One region of the Nocardiopsis alba genome, then DNA from elsewhere that is predicted to be linked to it. Evidence: predicted binding sites of a transcription regulator. Region 1 holds the regulator's gene; each other region holds the start of a gene.
What was found. Region 1 encodes LexA, which represses DNA repair genes until DNA is damaged. Its sites were predicted from a motif close to TCGAACANNTGTTCGA; they were not measured.
Positions count from the first base shown of each region.

Region 2: recA (recombinase RecA) is a predicted target of LexA. The motif match lies at 3,361-3,376, and genes of this name have one in related genera.
Region 3: ruvC (crossover junction endodeoxyribonuclease RuvC) is a predicted target of LexA. The motif match lies at 7,108-7,123, and genes of this name have one in related genera.

Region 1 is NZ_BAZE01000012.1:152,306-162,860, reverse strand. Features, by position in the region: gene TR33_RS20765 (hypothetical protein) at 77-382, shown strand; gene TR33_RS20760 (vitamin B12-dependent ribonucleotide reductase) at 499-3,312, opposite strand; gene nrdR (transcriptional regulator NrdR) at 3,472-3,999, opposite strand; gene lexA (transcriptional repressor LexA) at 4,701-5,375, shown strand; gene TR33_RS20745 (alpha/beta hydrolase family protein) at 5,433-6,524, shown strand; gene TR33_RS20740 (hypothetical protein) at 6,529-7,182, opposite strand; gene TR33_RS20735 (hypothetical protein) at 7,179-7,805, opposite strand; gene leuS (leucine--tRNA ligase) at 7,889-10,384, opposite strand.
Region 2 is NZ_BAZE01000001.1:658,695-669,249, reverse strand. Features, by position in the region: gene TR33_RS02825 (ATP-dependent helicase) at 1-3,012, opposite strand, end outside; gene TR33_RS02820 (DUF3046 domain-containing protein) at 3,136-3,330, shown strand; gene recA (recombinase RecA) at 3,486-4,607, shown strand; gene TR33_RS02810 (regulatory protein RecX) at 4,600-5,190, shown strand; gene TR33_RS02805 (S9 family peptidase) at 5,308-7,425, opposite strand; gene TR33_RS02800 (amino acid ABC transporter permease) at 7,673-8,758, opposite strand; gene TR33_RS02795 (amino acid ABC transporter permease) at 8,755-9,429, opposite strand; gene TR33_RS02790 (glutamate ABC transporter substrate-binding protein) at 9,510-10,319, opposite strand; gene TR33_RS02785 (amino acid ABC transporter ATP-binding protein) at 10,377-10,555, opposite strand, start outside.
Region 3 is NZ_BAZE01000001.1:473,996-484,550, reverse strand. Features, by position in the region: gene TR33_RS02050 (HIT family protein) at 1-326, shown strand, start outside; gene pgsA (phosphatidylinositol phosphate synthase) at 456-1,082, shown strand; gene TR33_RS02040 (phosphatidylinositol mannoside acyltransferase) at 1,126-2,058, shown strand; gene TR33_RS02035 (glycosyltransferase family 4 protein) at 2,049-3,278, shown strand; gene TR33_RS02030 (hypothetical protein) at 3,296-3,838, shown strand; gene pdxS (pyridoxal 5'-phosphate synthase lyase subunit PdxS) at 4,055-4,966, shown strand; gene pdxT (pyridoxal 5'-phosphate synthase glutaminase subunit PdxT) at 5,111-5,719, shown strand; gene TR33_RS02015 (YebC/PmpR family DNA-binding transcriptional regulator) at 5,716-6,462, shown strand; gene TR33_RS02010 (PPOX class F420-dependent oxidoreductase) at 6,563-6,988, opposite strand; gene ruvC (crossover junction endodeoxyribonuclease RuvC) at 7,148-7,696, shown strand; gene ruvA (Holliday junction branch migration protein RuvA) at 7,745-8,362, shown strand; gene ruvB (Holliday junction branch migration DNA helicase RuvB) at 8,390-9,445, shown strand; gene yajC (preprotein translocase subunit YajC) at 9,759-10,067, shown strand; gene TR33_RS01985 (adenine phosphoribosyltransferase) at 10,186-10,555, shown strand, end outside.

The DNA of each region.
Region 1 (10,555 bases):
TGCGAGCCGCCCGAGGACCCGCCGAGGAGGGGGCTACCGTCGAAAGGGACGGAACACATCCATGGGGAGGATCCCGATGACCGCACTACCCAGTGCCGCCCTGACCAGCGCCGGTCTGATCGGCGGCTACTCGGTGGCCCGCGCCACCGGCAACAGGCCGCTGGGCGGCGCCGTCCTGGCCGCGTGCGGCGCCGCCGCCTTCGAGACCTGGCGTCGCCGCTCGGGTCTGGGCACCGCCGTAGCGTTGACCGGTCTCTACGTGGGGGCCTTCGGCCTCTCCCACCCCCTGGCCAAGAAGGTCGGCGCCTGGCCCTCGGTGCTCGGGGTGACCGCGGCGACCGCCGCCGTCGCCACCGTCGTCGGCGACCGGAAGGGCGACTGACCGTCCCCTCGGAACGTCCACGGGACACGGAGACGACGAAGAGGGGGAGACGCCGCGCGGCTCCCCCTCGATCACTCGGTCCCTAGAGGTCTCGTATCGCCTCTAGAGGCCTCGGATCAGCTGCAACCGCTGGTGGCGCCGCAGCCCTCGCAGGCGTAGCAGCTACCGGAGGGACGCATCTTGGTCCCGCAGGTGATGCACAGCGGAGCGTCCGCCACGAAACCCTCGGAGGCCGGGGCCCGCTTCTCCTCCGCCTCGGCCGGGGCGGTCGGGGCCGACTCGGTCGTGGCCGCGCCGGTGGAGGCCGACTGGGAGTAGGACTCCACCTGGGCGGCGATCTGGGCCGGGTCCTCGCCGTTGAGCTGCGCCTCGCGCTCGGAGGCCGACAGCACGCCCAGGGCCGCGCGCTCCTCGTAGGGCAGGTGGTCCAGCGCCAGACGACGGAAGATGTAGTCCACCACCGACTGCGCCATGCGGATGTCCGGGTCGTCGGTCATACCGGCCGGGTCGAAGCGCATGTTGGTGAACTTCTCCACGTAGGTCTCCAGCGGGACCCCGTACTGGAGGGCGATGGAGATCGCGATGGAGAAGGCGTCCATGACACCGGCCAGGGTCGAGCCCTGCTTGCCGAGCTTCATGAAGACCTCGCCCAGACCGTCGTCCGGGTAGGAGCCGGCGGTGATGTAACCCTCGGCGCCGCCCACGGAGAACGAGGTGGTCTCGCTCGGCCGCTTCTTGGGCAGACGACGACGGACCGGACGGGGCACCTCGACGACCTCGGGGGCCGACTCGGTCCTCTCCTCGGCCTTGTCCTCGGTCTTGGCCGTGGACAGGGGCTGTCCGACCTTGCAGTTGTCGCGGTAGACGGCCAGGGCCTTGAGCCCCAGACGCCAGCCCTCGAAGTAGATGTGCTCGAAGTCGGCGACCGTCGCCTCCTCCGGCACGTTCACCGTCTTGGAGATCGCGCCGGACAGGAACGGCTGCACGGCGGACATCATGCGCACGTGACCCATGGGCTGGATGTAGCGGCGGCCCATCGCGCAGTCGAACACCTCGTAGTGCTCGGGGCGCAGGGACGGGGCGTCCACCACGTGGCCGTTCTCGGCGACGTACTCGACGATCGCCTCGATCTGCTCGTCCTGGTAGCCCAGGTTCTTGAGCGCCCGCGGGATCGCCTGGTTGACGATCTGCATGGAGCCGCCGCCGACCAGCTTCTTGTACTTGACCAGCGAGAAGTCCGGCTCGATGCCGGTGGTGTCGCAGTCCATCATGAAGCCGATGGTGCCGGTGGGCGCCAGCAGGCTGGCCTGGGCGTTGCGCCAACCGTTGCGCTCGCCGACCTTGAGGCATTCCGCCCACTCGCCGGTGGCGGCGGCGTGGATGGGCTCCTCCAGGGTGCCGATGGTGCGCAGGTCGTCGTTGGCGGCGGCGTGCTTGCGCATGACCCGCTTGTGCGCCTGCTCGTTGCGCTTGTAGCCGTCGTAGGGGCCCACGACCCCGGCCATCTCGGCGCTACGGCGGTAGGCGGCGCCGGTCATCAGCGAGGTGATGGCGGCGGCGACCGCGCGGCCGCCCTCGGAGTCGTAGGCGTGACCGGTGGCCATGAGCAGGGCGCCCAGGTTGGCGTAGCCGATGCCCAGCTGACGGTAGGCGCGGGTGGTCTCGCCGATCTTCTCGGTCGGGAAGTCGGCGAAGGTGATGGAGATGTCCATCGCCGTGATGATCAGCTCGGTGAGCCGGGTGAACCGCTCGACGTCGAAGGTGTCGTCCTCGCGCAGGAACTTGAGCAGGTTGATCGAGGCGAGGTTGCAGGAGGAGTCGTCCAGGGACAGGTACTCCGAGCAGGGGTTGGACGCGGAGATGCGACCGGTCTCGGGGTTGGTGTGCCAGTCCTGGATGGTGCCGTCGTACTGGATGCCCGGGTCGGCGCACTCCCAGGCGGCCTTGGCCATGCGGTGGAAGAGGCCCTTGGCGTCGACGGTCGCGATGACCTCGCCGGTGGTACGGGAGGTGAGACCGAAGTCGGACTCGGTCTCGACCGCGCGCATGAAGGCGTCGGAGACCCGGACCGAGTTGTTGGCGTTCTGGTACTGGACGCTGAACATGTCGGCGCCGCCCAGGTCCACGTCGAAGCCGGCGTCGCGCAGGGCACGGATCTTGTGCTCCTCGCGGGACTTGGTCTCGACGAACTCCTCGATGTCGGGGTGGTCGACGTCCAGCACGACCATCTTGGCCGCGCGGCGGGTGGCGCCACCGGACTTGATGGTCCCGGCGGAGGCGTCGGCGCCGCGCATGAAGGAGACCGGACCGGAAGCGGTGCCGCCCGAGGTGAGCAGTTCCTTGCTGGAGCGGATGCGGGACAGGTTCACACCCGCGCCGGAACCGCCCTTGAAGATGATCCCCTCCTCCTTGTACCAGTCCAGGATCGACTCCATGGTGTCGTCGACGGACAGGATGAAGCAGGCGCTGACCTGCTGGGCGGAGGTGGTGCCGACGTTGAACCAGACCGGCGAGTTGAAGCTGAAGAGCTGGTGGGCGAGCGCGTACTTGAGCTCGTGGTCGAAGACCTCGGCGTCCTCGTCGGAGGCGAAGTAGCCGTTCTTACGACCGGTGTCGGTGTAGACCCCGACGACGCGGTCGATGAGCTGCTTGAGGCTCCACTCGCGCTCGGGGGTGCCGAGCGCGCCACGGAAGTACTTGCTGGCCACGATCTGGGTCGCGTTCACCGACCAGGTCGTGGGGAACTCCACGCCGCGCTGCTCGAAGTTGACGCTGCCGTCGCGCCAGTTCGTCATGACGACGTCCCGACGCTCCCACTCCAGCGTGTCGTAGGGGTGGGTACCGGCGGTCGTGAAGACCCGCTTGATCTTCAGGCCCTTGCGCGACCCCTTGCCCTTGCGTCCCGTAGGGCCGCTGGTGGTTTCCGTCATGACGGAGTCTCCCCGAAATACTGATCGTGCGCGGAAACGCTGATGCCCGCGCGGATGTCCCTGGTGGCGGGGTGGGTCGACCACGGCGGCGTGCTCCCTCGCCGTGAGGTCGACCACCCGGGATGATGGCTCCGGACGTCGCGATGGACGTCCGGACTGCTAGCCCGAAGTTGTGGTGTCGATCGCGGGTCGGGGCGATCCGTTCCCCTCGGACGGTTCCTCCCGCTTCGAGGGGTCCTCCCCTCGGTCACGGCGCAGACCGGCGATCTCGGCCTCGAAGTCGGCCAGGCTCTCGAAGCCCCGATAGACGCTGGCGAAGTGCAGGTAGGCGACCTCGTCCAGGTCGCGCATCGGGCCGAGGATGGCCAGCCCGATCTCGTGGGCGGGGACCTCGGCCACGCCTCTGGACCGGATCTCCTCCTCGACCTTTTGCCCCAGTTTGGCGAGGGCGTCCTCGGAGACCGGGCGCCCCTGACAGGCGCGGCGGACGCCGGCGATGACCTTGGTGCGGCTGAAGGGCTCGGTGACCCCGGAGCGCTTGGCGACCATGAGCAGGACGGTCTCCTGCGTGGTGAAGCGGCGTTCGCAGACCGGGCAGGTGCGGCGGCGTCTGATGGCCGCGCCGTCGTCGGTGGACCTGCTGTCGATCACCCGGGTGTCCGGATGGCGGCAGAACGGACAGTGCATCCCGGTTCACCTGCTTCCCTCGACCCGAACAACGACCCGTAGGTCTACTTAACCACAACTTCTAGGCGCAAGCCCCATCGGCAACACCAGATGTTGTGGTCGAACCTAGCCCTCCGCAGCGCGGGTCGCAACCTTGACGACGGCGTGTTCCCGGGCTCGCGTCGAGGACCCTCGCGGGGCGCTCGGAGAGGGGGGTGGAGACGGGGGCGGGGCGGTGCCGGACACCGGCGTCAAGACTACGGGAACGGAGGGCGCGCGCCCTCCGTCCGGCGATCCGCCGGAGCGGCGTCCGCCCCTTACGAGGCGGGCCTTTCCGGCCCGTTCGGACCCTCGACCGACTTCCACGAGACGAACCCCATACCGCCCTCGGACCGACCCCCGGAAAGCCGTTTTCGACATTGGCCGAACACCCTCGGACGAAGACGCGCGAACGCCCGATCGAGGGGACCCGAAAACGTCCATCGAAAAGGCCCGGTCATATCTCCACGACCCTCGAACGCTTGTTTGATATCACCGTGTGCAACGACTAATCTTGACCTTGTTTTCACGCCGGTTTCACCACCCCGCGGACCAGCCGGTCGGCAGGGCCGGCACCGGACACCCGAACAGGCCCTGACCGAACCGAACACCGAGGAGGCCCGGCCGTGCCGGAGGACAACCCCGGAGCCGATCACTCCGGAAACACCACCGTTCTTTCGCCCGTGGGTGACACGGGCGGTGTCACGCCCGTCGCCCCCAAACTCACCGCGCGCCAACAGAGCGTTCTCAACTGCATCCAGCGTTATGTTCGCGAACGCGGTTATCCGCCCTCGATCCGGGAGATCGGCGAGACGGTCGGCCTTTCCAGCCCCTCCAGCGTGGCCCACCAGCTCAAGGTGCTCCAGCGCAAGGGCTACCTGCGCCGTGACCAGAATCGGCCACGCGCCGTGGAACTGTGCGTTCCCGGCCGCGACGAGGGCCAGAGCCTGACCCACGACCAGCTCACCGCCGACGCCACCCGCGCCGCCTCGGTGCCCTTGGTGGGACGGATCGCCGCGGGCGGCCCGATCCTGGCCGAGGAGTCGGTCGAGGACGTCCTGGCGCTGCCCCGTCAGCTGGTCGGCGAGGGGCGTCTGTTCATGCTCACCGTGGTCGGCGACTCCATGACCGACGCCGCCATCACCGACGGCGACCTGGTGGTGGTCCGCCAGCAGCCCAACGCCGAGAACGGCGACATCGTCGCGGCCATGCTGGACGACGAGGCCACCGTGAAGGTGTTCCACCGCGGGGCCGACGGTCACGTGCGTCTGATGCCGCGCAACGACGCCTACGAGCCGATCGACGGCGACGAGGCCACCATCCTGGGCAAGGTCGTCACGGTCATGCGCCGCGTCTGACCCCCTCCGCGAACGGTGGAGGGCGCGGCCCACGGACCGGCCGATACTCTGAAGAACGTGTCCATTCGTGTCCGTGTTCCCGCCCTCCCCGACCGTTCCTCCCGACGTACCCTCCTCACGTCGGCCGTGATCGCCGTCGCGCTGTCCGCCTCCGCCTGCTCCCCCGGCGACGAGGGGCCCGAACCTCCCGGGCTCTCCGCCGACGGCCGCGACGTGACCTTCGAGGGCGGCGGGTTCACCGTCGAAGGCTCCTTCACCCACCCCGAATCCCCGGACGGGGAGCCGGTGCCGGGCGCCCTCATCATCTCCGGCAGCGGGCCGACGAACCGGAACGGCAACAGCGACGGCCGCCCCGAGGCCGACACCAACCTCAACCTCTCCCGGGTCCTGGCCGGCGCCGGGGTGGCCTCCCTGCGCTACGACAAGTTCGGCAGCGGCGACCCCGACACCTGGGACGAGAAGACCGTCGAGGCCATGGGCGAGGACATCGATCCCCTGCTCTTCGACGCCCAGATGGCCGCCGCCTACGAGGAGCTGATCGCCCAGCCCGAGGTGGACCCCGAACGCACCCTGATCGTCGGCCACAGCGAAGGCGCCCTGTTCGCCCTGCGCGCCCGAGAGGTGCTGGAGGACGCCGACCCCGCCCTGGTGCTGGCCGCCCCGCCCGGGGCCCGCATGCTCGACGTCATCGACCGACAGATCACCGAGCAGGTCCGCACCGCCGAGGCCCAGGGCGCCGTGAACGAGTCCGACGCCGCGATGATCCTCTCCGACATCCGGACGGCCCGCGCCCTCGTCCGCGCCGGAGACGAACTGGACATGTACGACCCGACCGGGATCTTCGCGCCTCAGAACCAGGACTTCCTCGCCTGGATCGACGCCTTCGACCCGGTCGACCTCGCCCGCGACCTGCCGGACGACACCCCGGTCCTGGTGTTGTGGGGCGAGGAGGACGCCCAGATCCCCCGGGACGAGATCGATCGGCTCATGACCGGGTTCGAGGACGCCGAGCGGGTGGACCTGCCCGGCACCGACCACGTCCTGCGCGAGTACGACGACTCCCCCGGCGCGGCCGCCCTCGACGGCGACCGGCCCTTCTCCCCCGACGTGGCCCCGGCCCTGGAGAGGTTCGTCGACGGGCTCTGGTGAGCCCTCAGTCGGCCGCGGTGCCCTCGGGCAGCTCGGCCACGATCGAACGGGCCAGACGCTCGGCGTCCTCGGCCGCGCTCTCCCCGTCGACCGATCCGGTGGCCTCGTAGTCGGTGGCGGCGGTGTAGCAGGTCTCGACGTACAGGTTGGAGACCCGCACCCCGGTACAGCCCACCTCGAAGGCCCCGGTCTCGACCCACCGGAGCGCCTCGTCCCCCAGGTCGTCGACCGGTTCGGGCTCGTGCCCCTGCGCGGTGGAGGAGAGGGTGCCGGAGGCGACGTCCGGCCCTCCCTCGACCGGGGCGGCCACCAGGACGAGGGTGGCGGCGGCGGGCACGGAGGCGCCCTCCCCCTCCGGGGTGGCCCAGCGGCACTGCCAGCCGGTACCGAAGGTGTCCTGAGCGGTACCGACGGTCTCCTCGACCTCGAGCCGGTGGTCGGGGACGATCTCGTCGAGGACCTCGGTCCGCCCGATCCCGCATTCGGGGGCGGCCTCGAATTCTCCGCGCTCACCCCCCGAGGTCAACAGGTACCAGGCCAGGAGACCGGAGGCGGCCAGGACGATCAGGGCCAGGACCACCAGGGCGGTGGTGGCGAACACACGGCTCTGCGGTGGCGGTGTCCCCGGGTCGGCGGCCCCGTACGGGGGAACGCTCACAGGGTCTCCTCCAGCCGGGCCGCGAAGTCCACCACCGTGTCGCGTGCCCTGCCGAAGGACACCGGCTCCCCGTCGGCCTCCCCCACGTAGGAGACCCGGACCAGCATGTTGTCGCGTTGGAAGGCGAGTTCGGCGGTGCCCGGCAGTCGTCCGCGCCAGACCCCGGCCTCGGTTCCTCCGGCCAGGTCGACCTGCTCCCCGCGGACCGGGACGGCGGCGTCACGGGCCAGGACCGCCGCCCGCTCGCCGGTGACCACGGGTTCGGCGGAGGCGTCGGTGAAGCGCGCGGACAGGTCCACACGCAGGGAACCCCGCCCCTCTCCGTCGGGGGCCAGGGAGGTCCACACGCACGTGCTGCTCTCCCCGCCGGCGAGGGGGCCGTGGCCCTCGGTCTCGGGGGTCGCTCCGGGAAGGGCCGAGAGCACCGCGTCCTCGGGGATCGACGCGCACGTGGGCGCCGAGGCGAGGACGTCGTCCCCGTCGGGCCGGTCGGGATCGTCCCCGGCGAGTACGAGACCACCGCCGACGGCCGCCCCCGCGAGCAGCACGGCCCCCGCCCCGATGATCAGCGCCCGCGTCCACGGTCGGGGTCCAAGCCCACCACCCGCCGCCGAAGAGCCCACTCGGCCACCGCCTCCCAATACGTGTTCAGGACAACCGTAGGGGGCGGTGATCACCGTCGCGACCACCGCCCCCGTCGGGCGCGTCAGCCGACGACGATGTTGACCAGCTTGGGCGCGCGGACGATCACCTTGCGGACCGTCTTGTCACCGATGAACCCCTGGGCCTTCTCCGAGGCCAGGGCGAGACGCTCCAGCTCCTCGTCGGAGATGTCGGGGGCCACCGCCAGCTTGTCGCGGACCTTGTTCTGCACCTGGACGACACAGGTGACCGTCTCCTGGACCAGCAGCTCCGGGTCGGCCTCGGGCCAGTTCCCGGCGGCCACGGTGCCCACGTGCCCCAGCTTCTCCCAGCCCTCCTCGGCCACGTAGGGCGCGAAGAGCGACAGGGCCACGGCCACGAACTCGGCGGCCTCGCGCACGGCCGGGTCCCCGGCTCCGGGGCCGGAGTCGATCGCCTTGCGCGTGGCCGAGACCAGCTCCATGCAACGGGCGATCGCCACGTTGAAGCGCTTGTCCTCGATCAGGGCGGTGATCTGGTCGATGGAGCGGTGGGTGATCCGGCGCAGTTCGACGTCGCCGGTGGCGGGGTCCGCGCCCGGCGTACCGGCGGCGCCCGCCTCGTGCATGACGCGGTAGGCCCGGTTGAGGAACTTCAGGGCCGCGGTCGGGGACACGTCGGCCCAGTCCACGTCCTCCTCGGGCGGGGAGGCGAAGAGCATGGTCAGGCGGACCGCGTCCACACCGTAGGCGTCGATCTCCTTGCCCAGGTCGACACCGTTGCCCAGCGACTTGGACATCGCCCGGCCCTCGTTGATGACCTGACCCTGGTTGGTCAGACGGGCGAAGGGCTCGGTGAAGTCGAGCATGCCCATGTCGTGCAGCACCTTGGTGAAGAAGCGCGCGTACATCAGGTGCAGGGTCGCGTGCTCCTTACCGCCGATGTAGTGGTCGACGGGGCCCCACTTGTTGACCGCCTCGGTGTCGAAGGGGGCGGTGTCCAGGTGCGGGGAGCAGTAGCGCAGGAAGTACCAGGACGAGTCCACGAAGGTGTCCATGGTGTCGGTGTCGCGCTCGGCCGGGCCGCCGCAGGAGGGGCAGTCCACCTCCACCCAGTCCTTGGCCGCGGCCAGCGGGGAGATCCCCTTGGGAGCCAGCTCGGCGCCCTTGAGCTCGGGCAGGGTGACGGGGAGCTGCTCGTCGGGGACGGCGACCTCGCCGCAGGAGGGGCAGTGGACGATCGGGATCGGGGTGCCCCAGTAGCGCTGGCGGGAGAGCAGCCAGTCGCGCAGACGGTAGTTGACCGTGGCCTCGCCGGTGCCGCGCTCGGCCAGCACCTCGATGATGCGCTCGATGGCCTCGTCCTTGGACAGGCCGTCCAGCGGACCGGAGTCGCGCAGGACGCCCTCGCCGGCGGTGGCGACGCCGGTCTCGGCCGGGTCGGGCTCGCCGGTCTCGACCACGACCCGCACGGGCAGGTCGAAGGCCAGGGCGAAGTCCAGGTCGCGCTGGTCGTGGGCGGGGACGGCCATGATCGCGCCGTGACCGTATCCGGCCAGGACGTAGTCCGCGGCCCAGACCGGCATGCGCTCGCCGGTGACCGGGTTGACGGCGTACCGGCCCAGGAACACACCGGTCTTGGGGCGCTCGGTGGTCTGACGCTCGATGTCGGAGAGCTTGGCGACGTCGGAGCGGTAGGTCTCGAAGGCCTCACGCTGCTCCGGGGCGCACAGTTCCTCGGCCAACTCGGCGTCGGCTGCCACGACGAAGAAGGTCGCTCCGTACAGGGTGTCGGGGCGGGTCGTGAAGACGGTGACCGGCTCGTCCCGGCCCTCGATCTCGAAGTGGACGTCGGCGCCGGTGGAGCGGCCGATCCAGTTGCGCTGCATGGCCAGGACCTCGTCCGGCCAACGTCCGCCATCGAGCTGGTCCATGTCGTCCAGCAGGCGCTGGGCGTAGTCGGTGATCTTGAAGTACCACTGGTTCAGGGCGCGGCGCTCGACCTCGGCGCCGCAGCGCTCACAGCGGCCCTGGACGACCTGCTCGTTGGCCAGCACGGTCTGGTCCTGGGGACACCAGTTGACCAGGCCGTCCTTGCGGTAGGCCAGACCCCGATCGAAGAAGCGGGTGAACAGCCACTGGTTCCACTTGAAGTACTCGGGGTCGCTGGTGTGGATACGACGGGACCAGTCCACCGCCACGCCGTAGCGGCCCATCGAGGCGGCCTGCGTCTCGATGTTGGCGTAGGTCCACTTCTCCGGGTGGGAGTTGTTCTTGATCGCCGCGTTCTCGGCGGGCAGGCCGAAGGAGTCCCAGCCGACGGGGTGCAGGACGTTGTCGCCGCGCTGGAGGCGGTAGCGGCCGATCACGTCGCCGATGGCGTAGGCCTCGGCGTGTCCCATGTGCAGGTCACCGGAGGGGTAGGCGAACATGTCCACCACGAAGGAGCGGGGCCGGTCGTCTCCGGGGTCCTCGCTCGCCTGGAACGGAAGCTCGGCCGCCCAGCGCGCCTGCCACTTGTCCTGGAGGGCGCGGGCGTCGTAGGTGTCGCCCGTCGTCTGGTCGCCGTCTACCGCTGTCATCAGATCTCTTTCGTGGGTGCTCCCGCGTCGACGCGGGTGGGGGAAACGGATCTCCCTCGAAGCGGGAGGAGGGGTGCCGCCGTTCCATGACCCGTGCGGGACGTGCGGCTCCTCGGCCGTTCCTCGGTCTGTCTGTCCTCTTCAGGTTAGCGGTTGCCGTCCCCCGTCGAA
Region 2 (10,555 bases), on a different contig from region 1:
CAGGAACGCCTCGGGCACCCCCGGAGGCGGTGGGACTCCCAAGGCGTCGCGCAGACGGGCCACGTCCTCCACCGCGCACCAGCGCTCCACCCCGGCCACCCTCGCGCGCACCGCGCGTCCGGCCCGTTCCAGATCGAGCAGCCACTCCCGGCGGACCCCTCGGGCCTCGGCCTCCTCGTCGCTCAACGGTCCGACCTCGCGCAGCAGGTCGGCCGTCCCCTCCTCGTCCCGCACCGGGGCGGCGGTCCGCTGCAACAGACCGTCGATGCGTTCCACGACCTCGGGGTCCAACAGCTCCCGCAGATCCGCGCCGCCCAACAGGTCCCGCAGCAACGACGGATCCAGGGTGAGCGCCTGGGCCCGCGCCTCCGCCGCGGGGGCGTCCCCCTCGTACAGGAACGCGGCCGTGTACTCCATCAACAACGTCCGGGCGAAAGGAGAGGCCCGAGGGGTGCGCACCTCCACCACACGGATCCGTCGCGCCCGGAGGTCGGTCAACAGCTCCGTCAACGCCGGTACGTCGAACACGTCGCGCAGGCACTCGCGGACCGTCTCCAACACGATCGGGAACGATCCGTACCGTCCCGCCACCGACAGGAGATGCCCGGCCCGCAACCTCTGCTGCCACAAGGGCATCCGACGGTCCGGCCTCTGCCTGGGCAACAACAGGGCCCGCGCCGCGCACTCGCGGAACCGGGAGGCGAACAGCGCCGACCCGGTGAGCTCCTCGGCGACGGTCCCCTCCACCGTCTCCGGGTCCAGGGACACCAGGTCCACCAGCTCGCCGAGACGGCCGATCCCGCCCTCGGCCACGTCCGGAAGGCTCAGCACGATCCCGTCGTCACCGTGGACCACCCGCGCGTCGATTCCGAACCGTTCCCGGAGCCCGGCGGCGATCGCCATCGCCCACGGCCCGTTCACCCGGGCGCCCCAGGGGGAGTGCACCACCGCGCGCCAATCGCCCACCTGATCCTGGAAGCGTTCGATCACCACCGTGCGATCGTCGGGGACCTCGCCCGTGGCCTCGCGCTGTTCGGCCACGTAGGCCACGAGGTTCTCCGCGGCCCAGGGGCCCGCCCCGCTCTCACCGGCCAGCGTCAGCGCCTCCTCCTCCGACCGGGAACCCAGCTCACGCGCGAGAGCCCCCACCGCGCGGCCCAGCTCGGCGGGACGCCCCGTGGTGTCGGCCTTCCAGAACGGCAGCCGCCCCGGTCGCCCCGGCGCCGGAGAGACCAGGACCCGGTCGGCGGTGATCGCCTCGATCCGCCAGGAGGACGAACCCAGGACGAACACGTCGCCCACCCGCGACTCGTACACCATCTCCTCGTCCAGCTCGCCCACCCTGGTGGGAGCCCCTCCCGACCCGTCCGATACCAGGTGCACCCCGTACAGCCCCCGGTCCGGGATCGTCCCGCCGCCGATCACGGCCAGTCGCTGGGCCCCCGGGCGGGCCCGCAGGATCCCCTCCTCCCGGTCCCACACCAGACGGGGGCGCAGCTCGGCGAACTCGTCCGACGGGTAACGCCCCGACACCATGTCCAGCACCGCGTCCAGAACCCGATCGGACAGGTCCGCGTACGGAGAGGCCCGGCGTACCAACGCCGCCAGATCCGTCACCGTCCAGTCGTCCATCGCCACCATGGACACGATCTGCTGCGCCAGCACGTCCAACGGATCGCGCGGCACCTCCAGGCGTTCGATCCCGCCCTCGCGCATCCGACCGGCGATCACGGCGGAGGCCAACAGATCGCCTCGATGGGTGGGCAGGAACACCCCGCGCGACACCTCGCCCACGTGGTGGCCGGCGCGCCCCACCCGTTGCAGACCGCTCGCCACCGACGGGGGAGCGCCCACCTGCACCACCAGGTCGACGGCGCCCATGTCCACCCCCAGTTCCAGACTGGAGGTGGCCACCACGCAGCGCAGCCGGCCCGCCTTGAGGTCGTCCTCGATCCGTGCCCGCTCGGCCTTGGACATCGACCCGTGGTGGGCCCTGGCGATGACGGCCTCTCCTCCCCGGCCCTGCCCCGACTGTCCGGAGACCAGCGCGGCGACCTCCTCGACGGGCAGGGTCGCGCCGACGCGTTCGGCGTACAGGTCGTTGACGCGGGCGCACAGTCTCTCGGCGGAGCGGCGACCGTTCGTGAACACGATGGTGGAGCGGTGCGCCTCCACCAGGTCCAGCACCCGGCGCTCCACGTGCGGCCATACCGACCCTCGTGCCCCGGCGTCTGACGTCGCCCCCTCGGACGGGGAGGGCGGGCCGCCCGGCTCGTCCAGATCCGGGACCGGGGCCTCCACCCTCAGCTCCATCCTCGGAGTGTCCGGCGGGGCGACGATCCGTGCCCCGCCCAGATATCCGGCCACGGCCTCACGGGGGCGGACCGTGGCCGACAGACCGATCCGCAGGGGACGACGTTCCGTCAAGGCGCCCAGCCGCTCCAGACTCAACGCCAGGTGGGCCCCTCGCTTGGTCCCGGCGAGCGCGTGCACCTCGTCGATGATGACCGTCTCCACCCCCGCCAACCCCTCCCGGGCCTTGGAGGTCAGCACCAGGAACAGGGACTCGGGCGTGGTGATCAGGACGTCCGGCGGGCGCGAGGCCAACGCGCGGCGCTCCCGGGCGGGGGTGTCCCCGGTGCGGACGCCCACGGTCACCGGGGACAACGACTCGCCCGACGCCTCGGCCTCCTCCGCGATCCCGGCCAAGGGGCGGCGCAGGTTGCGCTCCACGTCCACGGCCAAGGCCTTCAGCGGGGACACGTACACCACCCGGCACCGGTGAGAACGCTCCTCCGGCACAGGGGTGTGCGACAGCCGGTCCAGGGCCCACAGGAAGGCCGACAGGGTCTTCCCCGAACCGGTGGGGGCCACCACCAGGGTGTCCAGGCCTCGGGACACCGAGGCCCAGGCCTCGGCCTGGGCCGGGGTGGGGCCGGAGGGGAAGGCCCGTTCGAACCAGGTCCGCGTCGCCGGGCCGAAGGGTGCCAGGGGATCGGTCACATCGGTCATCCGGTCAGTCTGCCCAAGACCGGTGACGGAACGGGGGCGAGGACACGCCCGCCTCCCGAAGCGACGCGATCCGTCCTGTGGACGACCTCCGTGAGGGGGCGGCGATCACCCATACTGGGGCCGATGAGACTCACCGTTTTCTGGAACAACATGTACGAGCAGTTCGGCGAGGCCTACGCGCACAGTCTGGCCAAGGACTACGTGATCGAGGGGCTCGGTTCGCGCACCGTCGACGGCGCCCTGGCCGACGGGATCGCGGCCAAGGAGGTCTGGCGTGCCGTGTGCGACGCGTTCGACCTCCCCGCGACGGCCCGCTGAACGGAGAAGGCACGGAGTGCCGGCCCTGAATCGAACAGGAGTTCGGGTAGGGTGGGTGCACCGAGAGCGGACGTTGAGCGTCGCGATTGTCGTACCGAGCGCGTAGCGTCATGCGCATCATGAAGAAGAAAGCATCGACCCAACAGGGGAATCCCGTGGCTTCTGGAGACCGAGACAAGGCTCTCGAAACAGCGCTCGCGCAGATCGAGCGGCAGTTCGGCAAGGGCTCCGTCATGCGCCTGGGCGACGACGACCGCCCGCCGATCGAGGCGATCCCCACCGGCGCCATCGCGCTGGACGTGGCCCTGGGCATCGGAGGACTGCCCAAGGGCAGGGTCGTGGAGATCTACGGCCCGGAGTCGAGCGGTAAGACCACCGTCGCGCTGCACGCGGTGGCCAACGCCCAGAAACAGGGCGGTATCGCCGCCTTCGTCGACGCCGAGCACGCCCTGGACCCCGAGTACGCCAAGAAGATCGGCGTCAACACCGACGACCTCCTCCTCTCCCAACCCGACACCGGTGAGCAGGCGCTGGAGATCGTCGACATGCTCATCCGCTCCGGCGCCATCTCCATCATCGTCATCGACTCCGTGGCGGCCCTGGTGCCCCGGGCCGAGATCGAGGGTGAGATGGGCGACAGCCACGTGGGTCTCCAGGCCCGGCTGATGTCGCAGGCGCTGCGCAAGATCGCCGGCGCGCTCAACTCCACCGGTACCACCGCGATCTTCATCAACCAGCTTCGCGAGAAGGTCGGAGTCATGTTCGGCTCCCCCGAGACCACCTCGGGCGGACGTGCGCTCAAGTTCTACGCCTCGGTCCGTCTGGACGTGCGTCGGATCGAGACCCTCAAGGACGGTACCGACGCGGTCGGCAACCGGACCCGGGTCAAGGTGGTCAAGAACAAGGTCGCGCCGCCCTTCAAGCAGGCCGAGTTCGACATCCTCTACGGTGTCGGGGTCTCCCGTGAGGGCAGCCTGATCGACCTCGGTGTCGAGCACGGCATCGTGCGCAAGTCGGGCGCCTGGTACACCTACGAGGGCACCCAGCTGGGACAGGGCAAGGAGAACGCCCGCAAGTTCCTGCGCGAGAACGTCGACATGTCCAACGAGGTCGAGAAGAAGATCAAGGAGAAGCTGGGCGTGCCCTCGGGCGACGACAGCGCCTCCGGCCCCGAGAACGAGGTCAAGACCGAACCGGCCAAGGAGAGCGCCACCAAGGCCGCTCCGGCCAAGAAGACGACGGTCAAGACCGCGAAGGCGCCCGCGACGGATGCCTGAGCGGCGACGGTCGTCCGACCGCACCGGACGGGATCCGGTGAACGCCGACGAGTCCCCGGACGGGCCCGCGGGCCCGTCCGGAGAGGACATGGAGAACAAGGCCCGGAACCTGGTCCTGCGTATGCTCACGCACTCTCCGCGCACCCGCGCCCAACTCGACCGTTCCCTGCACCGTCGGGGCTACGAGGAGGAGGTCGTGACGCGGGTCCTCGACCGGATCGAGGAGGCCGGGCTGATCGACGACGCGGCCTTCGCGCGCGGGTGGGTCTCCTCCCGACACCACAGCCGTGGTCTGTCCCGTCGTGCTCTGTCCAGAGAGCTGCGCACCCGGGGCGTGGAGGAGGAGACCGTACGGGAGGCGGTCGCCGAGATCGACGACGAGGACGAGCGGGAGGCCGCTCGGGCCCTGGCCCGTAAGAAACTGGCCGGCACCCGGGGGCGCGACCAGGAGGTACGGATCCGACGTGCCCTGGGGGCGTTGGCCCGCAAGGGATATCCGGCGGGGATGTCCTATCGCCTCGTCCGCGAGGAGCTGGAGGCCGAGGGCGAGGAGAGCGACCTCCTCGCCGACCCGGACCTGTGAGGAGGCCGCTCCACCCCTCGCGGCGGCCCGAGCGCTCCCGGCCCGTGTGGACACGGGCCGAAGCGGCCACCGAGCGCATGCCCTCGGTTCGTCGGGCCCGTACGGGCCCGAACGTTCTCACTCCCGAGGCCGCGCGGGCTCTCCGGTCTCGGCGTCGACCCCGGCGGCCGGGGTGACCTCGGGAAGTCGTTCCGCGACGGGGAGATCGTCCTCCTCGTCCTCACCCACAGCCTCGTCCGTCGTCGCCTCGGCCCTCTCGACCCGGGGCTCTGGCGGGACGGTGCTCAATTCCAGGGACGGCACGTCCGTCTCGAACCCGAACACCTCGCCGTAGAAGGCGAGTTCCGCTTCCAGGGAGCGCACGCGCGCCTCCTCGCCGCGGAACCCGTGGGCCTCTCCCTCGAACTCCAAGAGCGCGTGCCGTACGCCGCGCGATCCCAGACCGGTCGCCATGCGGAAGGCCTGGTCCGGGGTGACGACCGGGTCGTCCAGGCCCTGGAGCAGCAGGACCGGTACGTCGATCTCGTCGACCCGGTTGATCGGCGACCGCTCCCGGTAGGTCTCGACGAAGCCGGGGAGGGTGCCCACCAGGCTGTCCAGGAAACGCGACTCGAAATCGTGGGTGGTCCGGGTCAGTCCCAGGAGGTCGGTCACCCCGAAATAGGAGACCCCGCAGGCGAAGGTGTCGCCGGTCACCGCGGAGAGAGCGGTGAATCCGCCCGCGCTGGGGCCTCGGATGGCGAGACGTTCGGGGTCGGCGACGCCGCGCTCGACCAGGGCGCGGGCCGCGGCCTCGCAGTCGGCCACGTCCACGACGCCCCACTCCTTGTTGACGCGGCGACGGTAGGAGCGCCCGTACCCGGTGGAACCGCCGTAGTTCACGTCCACCACGCCGATCCCTCGGCTGGTGAAGTAGGCCTTGACCAGGTCGAGTTCCCGACCCGCGTGGCTCACGGGGCCACCGTGGGCCCACACCACGTAGGGGGCCGGTCCCTCGGTGGTGACGTCCGGGTGGGTGGGAGGGTAGACGTTGGCGTGCACGGTCGCCCCGTAGCGTCCGCGGAGGGTCTCTTGGATCGGGGTCGGCAGGTAGGCGGGGTCGGGGCCCTCGGTCATCGAACGACGCAGGACCTCCACGCTCCGGCGCTCCGGGTCGAGCCGGACGACGCAGGGGGAGGTGTCGGCGGAGGCGGCCACGGCCACCACGCTCGTCCCGTCGGTGTCCACCTGCGACCAGGAGGTGAGTTCGGTGGAGATCCCGGTCAGGTCCAGAGTGTCGGGGTCGTAGACGCTCGGTCTCATCGAGACGTCCCCGTGCAGGGTCACCAGACGTCCCGAGTCCAGTACACAGAAGGAGCGCGAGCCCAGGCGGCCCGGGGGCGCGTGGAACTCCTCCTCGGCCGGGTACAGGGCGATGGCCTGACCCTTCAGCCCGGCCTGGTAGAGGTTCCAGAACCCGGGCCAGTCCGAGGCCAGGTACAGGGTCTCGTCGTCGGCCCAGACTGGGGAGAGGACGGACTCGTCGACCCCGCCCTTGAGGGTGTACTCCCCGATCAGCCCGGAGTCGGTCACCTCTCCCACGCGCAGTTCCGTACCGTCCCAGGGCATCCGGGGGTGGTTCCAACGCACGTAGGCCAGGTGCCGGCCGTCGGGGGAGGGGGAAGGGGAGGCGTAGAAGCGCGCCCCGGAGACCAGTTCGCGAACGGCGGAGGGGGTCTGGGCGCCTCGGCCGGACAGGGGGACCGAGACGATGGAGCGGCGGACCTCCCCGTCGGTGTGCTCCTCTCGCACGCACAACACGTGCCTGCCGTCCGTGGACAGGGCGGGGTCGGCGTAGCGTACGGTGGCCCGGGTCGCGGGTTCGGGGGTGAGCGGGACGGGTTCCTTGGCGCCGCGCTCCAGCAGATACAGACGCTGGTCCTCACGGGCGGAGAACACCACGCCCATCCGGGGGATAGCCTTGTCGTCACGGCGGGGGACCGGGAGGTAGGAGCGTCCTCCGTACTCGTGGACCCTGGTGCCCGCGCTCCAGGAGGAGGGAAGAAGGTCGTGCACGGTCCCGTCCGCGTCCCGCCGCATCAGGGTCGTGCGGCCGTCCTCGTCCGGGCGGTACTCCTCCCACCACACCTCGTCGCCCCGAACGGACGGGTAGGCGGGAAGGCGCACTCCTCGGGCGACGTCACCGGCGCTGATGGGCGAGGGCCAGGAGCCGTGGGGGCTCGACAGTTCAGACATGTCCCGCTCAGGAAGGGTCGAGTGCTTTCAGATGACATATCGACCTTAATGCCAGGGAGGCCGCCTTGTGCAGTCAGGATCACCGGTCTCCGGGGCCGCATCGGGCCACGGGCCCGGTGAGCGACCGGAACGCCCGACCTTCCCGGGGCCATGCCCGATGAGGGGCCGCCCCATAGGGGAAGGCCCCGGCGAACCACGCTGCGAGCGTGGTTCGCCGGGGCCTTCGGGAAGGTCGGTTCCGGCGGACTCAGCTCTTCTGGGAGCCGTCGCCGTCCGTTCCGTCGTCGTCCCGTCCGTCCCGCTCCTCCGCGTCGGGGAGCGGTTCGTTCCGGGGCTCCGAGGGAGCGATCCCGGCCGCCTCGTCACCGGTGGGGGTCGCGGCCGCGCCGTTCACGGCGACCGGGGCCCCGCCGGCGGCGGTGGCCTTGGCGGAGGGCTTGCCCCGCCGCGCGTTGCGACGCTCCAACCAGATCGCCAGACGGCTCAGCGACAGGTTGATGACGATGTAGATGATCGCGCAGACGATCGCCGCCGGGATGACGTTGTTCTCCCGGGTGGCCACCAGCGTGAAGTTACGCAGCAGCTCCGGGAAGGCGATGATGTAACCCAGGGCCGAGTCCTTGAGCAGGACCACGAGCTGGGCCACGATCGCGGGCATCATCGAGGTGACGGCCTGAGGGATCAGGATCGTCCACATCGTCTGGGTCTTGGTCATACCGATGGACTGCGCGGCCTCGGTCTGTCCCTTGGGCACCGCGTTGATGCCCGCGCGGAACACCTCGGCCAGCACCGAACCGTTGTACAGGGTCAGACCGGTCACCACGGCCGCCAGCGCGGTCACCTGGAACTGGGCCGGAGGCAGACCGAACACCTGGTTCATCACGATGGGGATGGCCATCGTGAAGAAGATCAGCATCAACAGCGGGATGCCGCGGAAGAACTCCACGACGGCCCCGGCCGGGATACGGATCCACCAGTGGTCGGAGAGCCGGCCGATACCGAAGACCAGACCGAAGAGCACCGCGAGCACCGAGGCGATCAGCGCGGCGGTCAGGGTGTTCATCAGACCCGGAAGGACGTAGTTGGTCCAGGTGGAGGGGTCGATGAACGGCGCCCAACGGTCGGCGGCCCACTGGCCGCTCGGGTTGACCGCCCAGATCGCCGTGTTCGTCAGGTCGCCCGGAGAGGACACCATCACCAGGGTCCGGTTGAAACCCAGGTAGATGGCGGCCAGGCCGCTCGCGATCAGGAGCAGGCTGAGGACCGAGTAGATCCTGTTGCGGGCCCGGGCCTTGGGACCCGGGACGTCGAAGAGAACCGCCTGCGCGCTCATCGGACCACCGCCACACGCTTGGCGAGCCAGCCGAAGAAGTAACCGGTCGGCAGGGTCAGGATCAGGAATCCGATCGCGAAGCCGACGAAGGTCGGCAGGACCGGGGCGATGCCCTGGTCGAACATCAGCTTCATCTGGCGGGACGCCTCCTGAACGCCCAACCCCGCGACGGAGGCGACGGTCGTGTTCTTGATCAGAGCGATGAGCACACTGCCCAGCGGGCCGACCACGGTGCGCAGCGCCTGCGGGATGACGATCAGCCGCAGGTTCTGGGTGAAGGTCAGACCCAGGGAACGGGCGGCCTCGACCTGGCCCACCGGGATCGTGTTGATACCGGCGCGCAGCGATTCGGAGACGAAGCAGGAGGTGTAGGCGGACAGACCGATGACGGCCCACCAGAACACGTCCCAGGCCACGGAGTCGGCCAGGCTCAACCCCATCGCGCTGTTGAGGCCGAGGCCGCAGAAGAGCAGGACGAGGGTGAGCGGGCTGTTACGGATGCCTTCGACGTAGACGGTGGACAGCGTGCGCAACAGCGGTACGGGGGAGACCCGCATCGCGGTGAGCACCACACCGAGGACGAACGAGAAGAAGGCGCTGAAGAGGGTCAGCCGGACGGTCCATGAGAAACCGTCGACAACCCTGTCGATATTGCTGAGAAAGGCTTCCATGGGTCCCAGCCGGTCAAGGGCCGAGCGGCGGGGCCGGGGGCGGCTCCGCCGCTACGGGCGCGTGGTCAGTTAAGGGACTCTCAGGCGCAGGGCGCGAGTTCGGGGGTGGACTCCTCGTAGGCGAAGTCGGTCTCGCCGAAGGCGTCCTCGAGGAATTGAGCGGCCGAGCCGTCGTCCCACATCTGGGTGATGGCCTCGTTGATCTCCTCGCAGCGCTCGGTCGAGCCCTTGGGGAGACCGACGCCGTACTGCTCCTCGCCGAACGGGTTGTTCGTCATGCGGTAGTTGCCGGGGTTCTGCGCGGCGAAACCGGCGAGGATGGTGTTGTCGGTGGTGACCGCGGCGACGGTGCCGTTGCTCAGCAGCTCCAGGCACTCGGAGTAGTTGCCGGCCTCGCGGAGCTCGGCGCCGATGCCCATGTCGTCGACGATGTTGTTGGCCGAACGCGAACCGGAGGCCGAGCAGAGCACCTTGCCGTCGAGGTCCTCGGGGGACTCGATGTCGGTGTCGTCGGCCGCGGTCAGGATGTCCTGCTGCGCGACGTAGTACGGGCCGGCGAAGTCGACGACCTCACGGCGCTCGTCGGTGATCGAGTAGGTCGCCAGGATCATGTCGACCGTGCCCTGCTGGAGGAAGGACTCGCGGTTGGCGGAGGCGGCCTCCGACCACTCGATCTGGTCCTCCGTGTAACCGAGGTGCTCGGCGATGTAGGTGGCGACGTCGACGTCGAAGCCGACGGGGGTGCCGCCCTCGTCGAGACCGAGGCCGGGCTGGTCGTACTTGACACCGATACGGATCGTGTCGCTGTCGCCACTGCACGCCGTGAGGGCGGCGGCCATGGCCAGGGCGGCGACGCTACCGATGATCTTGGTGGAGCGACGTGCTCGCATGTGGGGTACCTCTTCCTGAGAGCGTGCGAAGAACACGAGGGAACCTTGGCGGTCGAGCTAGTGGGTCAGGATCTTGGACAGGAAGTCCTTGGCCCGCTCGGACCGGGGGGAGGTGAAGAACTCGTCGGGGGTGTTCTCCTCGACGATCTGGCCGTCGGCCATGAAGACGACGCGGTTGGCCGCACGGCGGGCGAAGCCCATCTCGTGCGTCACCACGACCATGGTCATGCCCTCGC
Region 3 (10,555 bases), on a different contig from region 1:
ACAACAGCGGGCATCTGCTGGTCTGCCCGTACCGGCACGTCTCCGAGTACACCTCGCTGGACGAGGAGGAGACCGTCGAGGTTGCCGCGCTGACCCGTGCCGGTCTGACCGCGCTCACCGAGGCCTACCGCCCCCAGGGCTTCAACGTCGGCATGAACCTCGGTACCGTGGCCGGTGCCGGTATCGCCGCCCACCTCCACCAGCACATCGTTCCCCGCTGGGGCGGCGACACCAACTTCATGCCGGTGATCGGCCGGACCAAGGTGCTACCGGAGATGCTGGAGCAGACCCGGGCGACGTTGGCCGAACACTGGCCTCGGGGGTGACCCCGTCCTGACCCGGGCCCCGAACGACCCCGGCCCGGCGACGCGCCACCCCCAGCGGGTGCGGCTCCCACCCCCACGACCGTTCCCGCCCTACGATCACAAGAAGACATGCTGAGAATCCTTCGTCCCATGATCTCCCGGGTCACCGCTCCGCTCGGCCGGAGCCTGGCCCGGATCGGCCTGACACCGAACATCGTCACCATCATCGGTGCCGCGGGTGTCGTCGTCAGCGCCCTGTACTTCTACCCCCGCGGCCAGCTCTACGCGGGATCGGTGGTCATCACCGTCTTCGCCCTCTTCGACATGCTCGACGGCGCCGTGGCCCGCGCCAAGGACAGCGCGAGCGCTTTCGGGGCGTTCCTCGACTCCAGTCTCGACCGGGTCGCCGACGCCGCGATCCTCGCCGGGCTGATGTGGTGGTTCGTCGGCGAGGGTGACGATCCCCTGCTCGCCGGCCTCACCCTGTTCTGCCTGATCAGCGGGTTCATGGTGTCCTACATCAAGGCGCGCGCGGAGGGGCTCGGCGTCAACTGCGACGTCGGCGTCGCCGAACGTACCGAACGTCTGATCATCATCCTGGTCGCCGTGGGTCTGAGCGAACTCGGCGTGCCCTACATCCTCGCGGGCGGTCTGTGGCTGTTGGCCGGGATGAGCCTGATCACCGTCCTCCAGCGACTGGTGGAGACCCGGGCCCGTCTCAACGACTCCGAGCGCTCCCGGGACGAGGAGACCGACAAGGCCGACAACGACGCCTGAGCCGTCGGACACGGGAAACGGGAAGAGGACGAGGGAACACGTCGTGGACGAACGCATGGCCGACCTGGCCTACGCGGCCGGGTGGACACTGGTCCGCCGCTCACCGGAGCGGGCGGGCCGGGCGGTGTTCCGTCGGCTCGCCGATCGTGACTGGCGAGCGCACGGAGGCGGTACCCGGGGACTGGAGCGCAACCTGCGCAGGGTCGTCGGACCGCACGCCACGGACGCGCAGCTCAGGGCTCTGTCCAAGGCCGGGATGCGCTCCTACATGCGTTACTACTACGAGCTGTTCCGACTGCCCGCGATGGGACGCGAACGGCTGCTCTCCCAGACCCGACAGAGCGGTATCGAGGTCCTGGAAGGGCACCTGAAGGCCGGGCGCGGGGTCGTCGCGGCCCTACCGCACATGGGGAACTGGGACCACGCCGGGGCCTGGATCGCGGCCCGGGGCACCCCGTTGACCACCGTGGCCCAGAGGCTGAACCCCGAGAGCCTCTATCGACGTTTCACCTCCTACCGGGAGTCCCTGGGCATGGAGGTGCTCCCGCTGACCGGTGGGGACGCCAACACCGTGGGAGTGCTCGCTCGACGGCTGCGCGCGGGCGGCCTGGTCTGTCTGCTCGCCGATCGCGACATCAACGGGACCGGCCTGGAGGTGGACCTCTTCGGCGAGAAGGCGCGTATGCCCTCCGGGCCGGCGGCGTTGGCCCTCAACACCGGGGCCGCCCTGATGCCGGTCTCCCTCTGGTACGACGGGCCGTTCTGGAACATCCGGGTCCACGACGAGATCCCCGTCGCCCCCGGTTCCTCTCGGAGCGAGCGGATCCAGGAGACCACCCGGACGCTGGCCCGCGTGTTCGAGGGGGCCATCGCCGAGCATCCGGAGGACTGGCACATGCTCCAGCCCGTCTTCTCCGCCGACCACGAGGCGGACCGCGTCCGACGTCGGGACACCGAGGACGGCCGGTGGGACTGAGCACGGCCGGGGGAGCGACGAGGACTTCTCCCGCCGGGATCGACACGTTGCGGGTGGGGTTGGTGTGCCCCTACTCCTGGGACGTCCCGGGAGGGGTCCAGCAGCACATCGGCGACCTCGCGGAGACGCTCATCGCCATGGGACACGAGGTGTCGGTGCTGGCACCGGTCGGCGACACCGACCACGAACCGCCCCCCTACCTGGTCCCGGCCGGTCGGCCCGTCCCGGTCCCCTACAACGGGTCGGTCGCCCGGATCGGGTTCGGTCCCCGTTCGGCGTCCCGGGTCCGTCGCTGGATCGCGGAGGGCCGCTTCGACATCCTGCACATTCACGAGCCCGCCGCCCCCAGTGTGTCCCTGCTGTCGTGCTGGGCCGCTGACGGCCCCATCGTCGCGACCTTCCACACCTCCAACCCCCGGTCGCGCGCGATGACGGCCGGTTCCACCGCCCTGCGCTCGGCCCTGGAGAAGATCAACGCCCGGGTGGCCGTCTCCGAGGCGGCCCGCCGCACCCTCGTCGAACATCTGGGGGGAGACGCCGTGCTCATCCCCAACGGGGTCTCGGTTCGACGCTTCGCCCACGCCGAGCCCCTGCCCGGCTGGCCGGGGGAGGGCGGCTCCATCGGTTTCCTGGGCCGGCTGGACGAACCGCGCAAGGGACTGGGGGTCCTGCTGGAGGCCTTCACCCGGCTGGCCCGGGACCGGCCCGGTCTGCGGCTGCTCGTGGCCGGACCCGGGCGGGCCGACCTGTCCGAGGTCCCCGACGACCTGCGTGAACGCGTGGTCCTCCTCGGTCGCCTCGACGAGGCGGACAAGGTCCGCGCCTACCACTCCGCGGACGTCTTCTGCGCCCCCAACCTGGGTGGAGAGAGCTTCGGCATCGTCCTCACGGAGGCGATGTCCGCCGGTGCGGCCATCGTCGCCAGCGACATCCCCGCCTTCGGCGCGGTCCTGGACGGGGGGAGGGCGGGGGAGCTCTTCCGGGCCGGAGACCCCGACCATCTGGCCGATCGGGCCGCGGCGCTCCTCGACGATCCGAGGCGACGGGACCGCCTGTCCCGCGCGGCCCGGGACGCGGTGCGCGCCTACGACTGGGAGACCGTCGCCGCCGACATCGCGCACGTGTACGAGACCGTGCTGGGACGGGAGCGCTCCGGCGGAGTCCGGACCGGAGGAGGCCGCTGGGCCTCCGCCCTGCTGCGCAGGGGTGAGCGGCCCTGACCGACGACGTCTTCTTCGTGGCCGTCGTGGCCGGCGCCCTGCTGGTCCTGGTGCTCCTGGGGTTCTACCTGTCCTGGCGGGCCACCCGCCTCGACCGTCTCCACCACCGGGTGGAGACCGCGTGGGCCGCTCTGGACGCCGCCCTGTTGAGAAGGGCCGCGGCCGTACTCGACCTGGCCGCCTCCGGAGGCCCCGACCCGGCCTCGGCCCGTACCCTCGCCGAGGTCGCCGGTCGGGCGAGCCGGGCGGGGGAGGGGGAACGCGAACTCGTGGAGAGCGCGCTCTCGGTCGCCCTGCGCGACGCCCTCGACGGCCGCCCGGTGGAGGGTGTGGGAGAGGACACCCGGGCCCGTCGGGAGGAGGTCCTGCGCGCCGCGCGCGGGGTCCACCTCGCCAGGGTCTTCCACAACGACGCCGTCTCCGACACCCGACGCGCACGCCGTTCCCGCCTGGTCCGGCTCCTGCGTCTGGCCGGGACCGCCGCGCTCCCGGACTACTTCGAGATGGACGATCGGGCCCCGCGCCCCTCTCCGGGGAGAAGCGGTACGACCTCGCGGTGAATGCCGCGCGCTCCGGTTCGGAGTGGAACGGGCGCGCACAACACCGATCTGGTCAAAGGCGCCGAAACCGGTGGAACTAGGATGGTGGGTCGGTCGTTCCAGGGGACGCGCCGGGTCCTCACCCGCCCATGCGCGGTCGCCGGTCCGTACCCGAACGGACCACGCCCCGGACGCCGGGTCGAGCCAACCAGCAGACGAAAACGGGAGCCCATCACCGTGGCCAACAACGCATCGAACAGCCCCGACAACGCCGTCGGCACCCAGCGGGTCAAGCGCGGCATGGCCGAACAGCTCAAGAACGGCGTCATCATGGACGTCGTCACCCCCGAGCAGGCCAAGATCGCCGAGGACGCCGGTGCCGTGGCCGTCATGGCCCTGGAGCGGGTCCCCGCCGACATCCGCAAGGACGGCGGCGTCGCCCGCATGTCCGACCCGGACATGATCGACGGCATCGTCGAGGCGGTCTCCATCCCGGTCATGGCCAAGGTCCGCATCGGGCACTTCGTTGAGGCCCAGGTCCTGGAGTCCCTCGGCGTGGACTTCATCGACGAGTCCGAGGTCCTCACCCCCGCCGACGAGGCCTACCACATCGACAAGTGGGCGTTCACCGTTCCCTTCGTCTGCGGCGCGACCAACCTGGGCGAGGCCCTGCGCCGGATCGCCGAGGGCGCCGCGATGATCCGCTCCAAGGGCGAGGCCGGCACCGGCAACGTCGTCGAGGCCACCCGTCACATGCGCTCCATCAACGGTGAGATCAAGCGCCTGGGCACCCTCGACGAACCCGAGCTCTTCGGCGCGGCCAAGGAGCTGCGCGCCCCCTACGAGATCGTCAAGGAGGTGGCCCGTCTCGGCAAGCTGCCGGTGCCGCTGTTCTCCGCCGGCGGTGTGGCCACCCCGGCCGACGCCGCCCTCATGCGTCAGCTCGGAGCGGAGAGCGTCTTCGTCGGCTCCGGCATCTTCAAGTCCGGCGACCCGGCCAAGCGCGCCGACGCCATCGTGCAGGCCACCCTGCACTACGAGGACCCCGCCGTGATCGCCCGCGTCTCCCGCGGCCTGGGCGAGGCCATGGTCGGCATCAACCTGGACGACCTGTCCGACTCCCAGCGTTACGCCGAACGCGGCTGGTGACGCGAGGCCCCTTCGGCCTCGCCCCCGCCCGGTGTCCGAGGGCCGGGAGAGCGGTGCGACCACGCTCTCCCGGCCCTCGGCCGTTCCCGTACACCCTCCCCGCCAGTACCATGGTCCCCTTCCGTCAGCCGAGTGAGGCCGCTTTTGACCGCCGCACCCACCATCGGTGTCCTCGCCCTCCAGGGCGACGTCGCCGAGCACGTCGCCGTCCTGGAGACATTGGGCGTATCCACCGGGAAGGTCCTGTCCCCGGAGCACCTGGACTCCGTGGACGCGCTGATCATCCCCGGTGGCGAGTCCACCACCATGTCCAAACTCGCCCGCAGGTACGGCCTGATCGACCCGTTGCGCAAGCGCGTCGCGGCCGGGATGCCCGCCTACGGCACCTGCGCGGGCATGATCATGCTCGCCGACGAGATCCTCGGCGGCACGGCCGGCCAGGAGACCGTCGGCGGGATCGACATGACGGTCCGACGCAACGCCTTCGGACGTCAGACCGAATCCTTCGAGACCGGTGTGCGGATCGACGGGATCGGGGACGAGCCCTTCGACGCGGTCTTCATCCGGGCGCCCTGGGTGGAACGGGTGGGACCCGAGGTCACCGTCCTCGGACGCGTACCCGGTCCAGGCGAGGCCGGTAGGATCGTCGCCGTACTACAGGGCGGCCTGATGGCCACGTCCTTCCATCCCGAACTCACCGGCGACACGCGCATCCATCGCCTCTTCGTCGACATCGTGAAAGGACACGCATGAGCGGCCACTCCAAGTGGGCCACCACCAAACACAAGAAAGCCGTCATCGATGCCAAGCGCGGCAAGCTCTTCGCCAAGCTGATCAAGAACATCGAGGTGGCCGCGCGTACCGGTGGTGGGGACCCCGACGGGAACCCGACGCTCTACGACGCCATCCAGAAGGCGAAGAAGAACTCGGTCCCCGCCGACAACATCGAACGTGCGCGCAAGCGGGGCTCCGGCGAGGAGGCCGGCGGCGCCGAGTGGCAGACCATCATGTACGAGGGCTACGCCCCCGGCGGTGTGGCCCTGCTCGTGGAGTGCCTCACCGACAACCGCAACCGCGCGGCCTCCGAGGTGCGCGTCGCGGTCACCCGTAACGGTGGCAACATGGCCGACGCCGGATCGGTGTCGTACCTGTTCAACCGCAAGGGCGTCGTGATCGTGCCCAAGGAGGGCACCAACGAGGACGACGTCACCATGGCGGTCCTGGAGGCCGGCGCCGAAGAGGTCGAGGACATCGGCGACTCCTTCGAGATCATCTGCGAGGCCACCGACCTGGTCTCGGTGCGCACCTCGCTCCAGGAGGCCGGCATCGACTACGACTCGGCCGACTCCAACTGGCTGCCGAGCATGGAGGTCCCGGTCGACGCCGAGACAGCCAAGAAGGTCCTGCGCGTCGTGGACGCCCTGGAGGACTCCGACGACGTCCAGAACGTCTTCACCAACGCCGACATCCCCGACGAGGTCATGGCCGAGCTCTGAGCCCGGCCGCTCGATCGCGGTGACCGACCGGCCCCGGGGCCGGTGACGCCTGTGGCCGTGCCCTTCCGGGGACGGCCACAGGCGTTCGTACGTCCGACCCTCAGCCGGTCATGTTCATCGCGGCGATCACCTTGGTGGGACGCAGCCGCACCACCAGTTCGCCGGGCACCCCGTTGCGCCTTCCGAACTCCTCGGCGCGTTCGGGCCCCATGTAGCGGCGGGCGATCGCGGTGGCGGTGCGCAACAGCTCGCCCGTATCCTCCGACACCTCCGCCTCGCCCTGGACCTGGACGAACCCGTAGGGATCCTCCTCCAGGTCGACCAGCAGGGTGAGACGGGGGTCGCGCGCGATCGAACGTCCCTTGGCCGTCTCCTTCCCGGTGTTGAAGACCAGCGCGTCGCCGTCGATGACGAACCACACCGGTGCCACCAACGGACGGCCGTCGGCGGAGGTGTAGGCGACCTTGCCGGTACGCGTCCCCTGGAGCAGGAAGTCACGGACCTCGGAATCCTCGATGGAAGTCATGAGCTCACGCTAGGTCCGGAGAGGTGCCGGCCCCCGACCCCGACACGCGCCTTCGTCGCCTTCCCCGCGAGGCCGCGCGTGTGCGCGACGGCGCTGTCGTCATGCGCCGCTAGCATGGTGCGAACGAACGTTCGACGGACCGAGGGAACAGGTGACCACGTGCGCGTGCTGGGGATCGACCCGGGGCTGACCCGCTGCGGGATCGGGGTGGTCGAGGGGTCCATCGGACGCCCCCTGCGCCTGCTGTCCGCGGACGCCATCCGGACCTCGCCCGACACCGAACTCCCGCAGCGCCTCCTCGCCGTCGAACGCGGGATCGAGGAGTGGCTCGACGAGTACGAGCCCGAGGCGGTCGCCGTTGAACGCGTCTTCGCCCAGCACAACCTCAGCACCGTCATGGGCACCGCCCAGGCCAGCGGCCTCGCCCTGGTCTGCGCCGCCCGCCGGGGGTTGCCCGTGGCCACCCACACGCCGAGCGAGGCCAAGGCCGCCATCACCGGCAGTGGCCGAGCCGACAAGGCGCAGGTCGGCACCATGGTGGCGCGTATCCTCGGACTCGACGGACCTCCCAAGCCCGCCGACGCCGCCGACGCGGTGGCCCTGGCCATCTGTCACATCTGGCGTGGCGGCGCCCAGGCACGGGTCGCCCAGGCCCAACAGGACTTCGCCCGCAAGGTGGAGCTGGCCCGCCGCGCGCGGGGCCGGTGACACCGCCCCCAGGAAGGAGACGGGCGCCCCTCCCGGTGCCCACAGCAGATGATCGCGTTCCTCACCGGCCGGGTGGCCGCACGCGGCGCGGGCAGCGCCGTCATCGACGTCGGCGGTGTCGGCATGACCGTCCAGTGCACCCCGTCGGCCCTGTCCCGACTGCACGTGGGCGACGAGGGCACCGTCGCCACCAGCCTGGTCGTGCGGGAGGACTCCCTCACGCTCTTCGGCTTCGTCGACGACGACGAGAAGCACGTGTTCGAGCAGGTGCAGACCGCGTCGGGGGTGGGCCCCCGACTGGCCCTGGCCATGCTCGCCGTGCACAGCCCCGACAGCCTGCGCCAGGCCGTGCACACCGAGGACACCGCCGCCCTGACCCGGGTCCCCGGCATCGGTAAGAAGGGGGCCCAGCGCATCGTGCTGGAGCTGCGCGGCAAACTCGACGCGCCCATCGGCACCGACGGCACCCTGCCCGGGACCGAGGGCACGGCGAACGGCCGGGCGAACGGGGCCTGGCGCGGCCAGGTGGTCTCCGGCCTGGTCAACCTCGGCTGGTCGGCCAAGGACGCCGAGGCCGCCGCCTCGGCCGTGGCCGACGAGGCCGCCGACACCGACGACGTCACGGTCCTGCTGCGCAGCGCCCTGCGCAAGCTCAGCCGGATCTAGGGACCTTCAGGAGAGGAGGCGACGGACATGCACGAACGCGAGGCGGTCTCGCCCGAGGCCGACGTCGACGAACGTCGACTGGAGGGGGCGCTGCGCCCCCGCTCGTTGGAGGACTTCGTCGGCCAGGAACGGGTCCGCGAACAGCTCTCCCTCGTCCTGCACAGCGCCCAGCGACGGAATCGGGCGCCCGACCACATCCTCATGTCCGGTGGCCCGGGGCTGGGCAAGACCACCCTGGCCATGATCATCGCGGCCGAACTCGGCGTGCCGCTGCGCATCACCTCCGGCCCGGCGATCGAACGCTCCGGGGACCTGGCGGCGGTGCTGTCCACCCTTCAAGAAGGAGAGGTCCTCTTCCTCGACGAGATCCACCGCATGGCCCGCCCCGCGGAGGAGATGCTCTACGTCGCCATGGAGGACTTCCGTGTCGACGTGGTGGTCGGCAAGGGGCCCGGCGCGACCGCGATCCCCCTGGACATCGCCCCCTTCACCCTGGTCGGGGCGACCACGCGGGCCGGTATGCTCCCGGCCCCGCTGCGCGACCGCTTCGGGTTCACGGCGCACATGGACTTCTACGACGCCGACGAACTGGAGCGCATCCTGTACCGCTCGGCCGGACTGCTGGGCGCTCCCCTGGACCCCGAGGCCGCTCGGGAGATCGCCGGCCGCTCCCGAGGCACGCCCCGTATCGCCAACCGGCTGCTGCGCCGGGTGCGCGACTACGCCGAGGTGCGCGGGGACGGGGACCTCACCCTCCACAACGCCCGGGCCGCCCTCGACCTGTACGAGGTGGACGCCCTCGGGCTGGACCGACTGGACCGGGCCATCCTGGACGTGTTGATGCGCAGGTTCCGCGGCGGCCCCGTCGGGCTCTCCACCCTCGCCGTGTCGGTGGGGGAGGAGGCGGAGACCGTCGAGGAGGTCGCCGAACCCTTCCTGGTCCGTTCCGGCTTCCTGGCCCGCACCCCGCGCGGTCGGGTCGCCACCCCCCAGGCGTGGGAGCACATGGGGCTGACCCCTCCGCCCGACGCCGCCTTCGGCGCGGGCCGCGTGGAGGACGCCGCCGACACCGGGGCCGCGTGAACGAACCGTTAGCGGGTCGAACCCTGGAGGTTGGTGGTCGGTGACCCCCGCCACGTAAACTGGGCGAACCGGTCGAGAGCGGGGATCGCCCCGTGAGATGTCGTTTCGACATCGGCGGAACGAGTTGACACCCTGGTGCGTTGTACACCCCGGGTAGGAAACCGACCGCCGTGGTCGGGGCGGCCCGAAAGGTGGTCGTCGCGGGTGTCCCAACCGGCAGCCGTCGCCCACGAGAAACGTCAGGAAGGACGCCCCCGTGCAGGGCCTTACTAATCTCGCAGACGCCGCTCAGGGTGAGCAGAGCATCTTCGGCATGCTGCTTCCCTTCGTGCTGATCCTCCTGGTCTTCTGGCTGCTCTTCTGGCGCCCGAACCAGAAGCGTCGCCAGCAGGAGATGCAGATGCAGAGCGCACTGGTCCCGGGCGTCGAGGTCATGACCAAGGCGGGCATCTTCGCCACCGTGGTCGAGATCCACGACCAGGACGTGCTGCTGGAGATCGCTCCGGGCACCCGTATCCGCATGCTCAAGGCCGGTGTCGGCGAGGTCATCACCCCGGCCGCCGACGACACCCCGGTCGAGGACCGTCCCGACTTCGGCGACGACGACAAGCCCAAGGGCTGAACACCCGTCCCACGGGACGCACCACAGACTTCGGTACCGGCCCCGGCACTCCGGGTCCGGTACCGCCGTCGTTCGGTGACCCCATCGAACCGACCCATAGAAGAAGGCACCACCCGCCATGCCCGACGACACCGTGACCCCGGAGATCGCCGTGGACCTCGCCCTGATCGAGTCCCGGATCCGTGACGTCCCCGACTTCCCGCACGAGGGGATCCTGTTCAAGGACATCACCCCGCTGCTCGCCCATAGGGAGGCCTTCGCCGCGGCCGTCGACGGGATGTCGGCCCCCTTCCGCGCGGAGGGCGTCGACCACGTCGTCGGGTTGGAGGCGCGGGGGTTCATCTTCGGCGCCCCGATCGCGATGGCGTTGGGCGCCGGTTTCGTTCCCGCGCGCAAAGCCGGGAAACTGCCCGCGAAGACCATCGACCGGTCCTATGATCTTGAGTACGGCACCGCGACCGTCGAGATCCACGCCGACGCGATCGCTC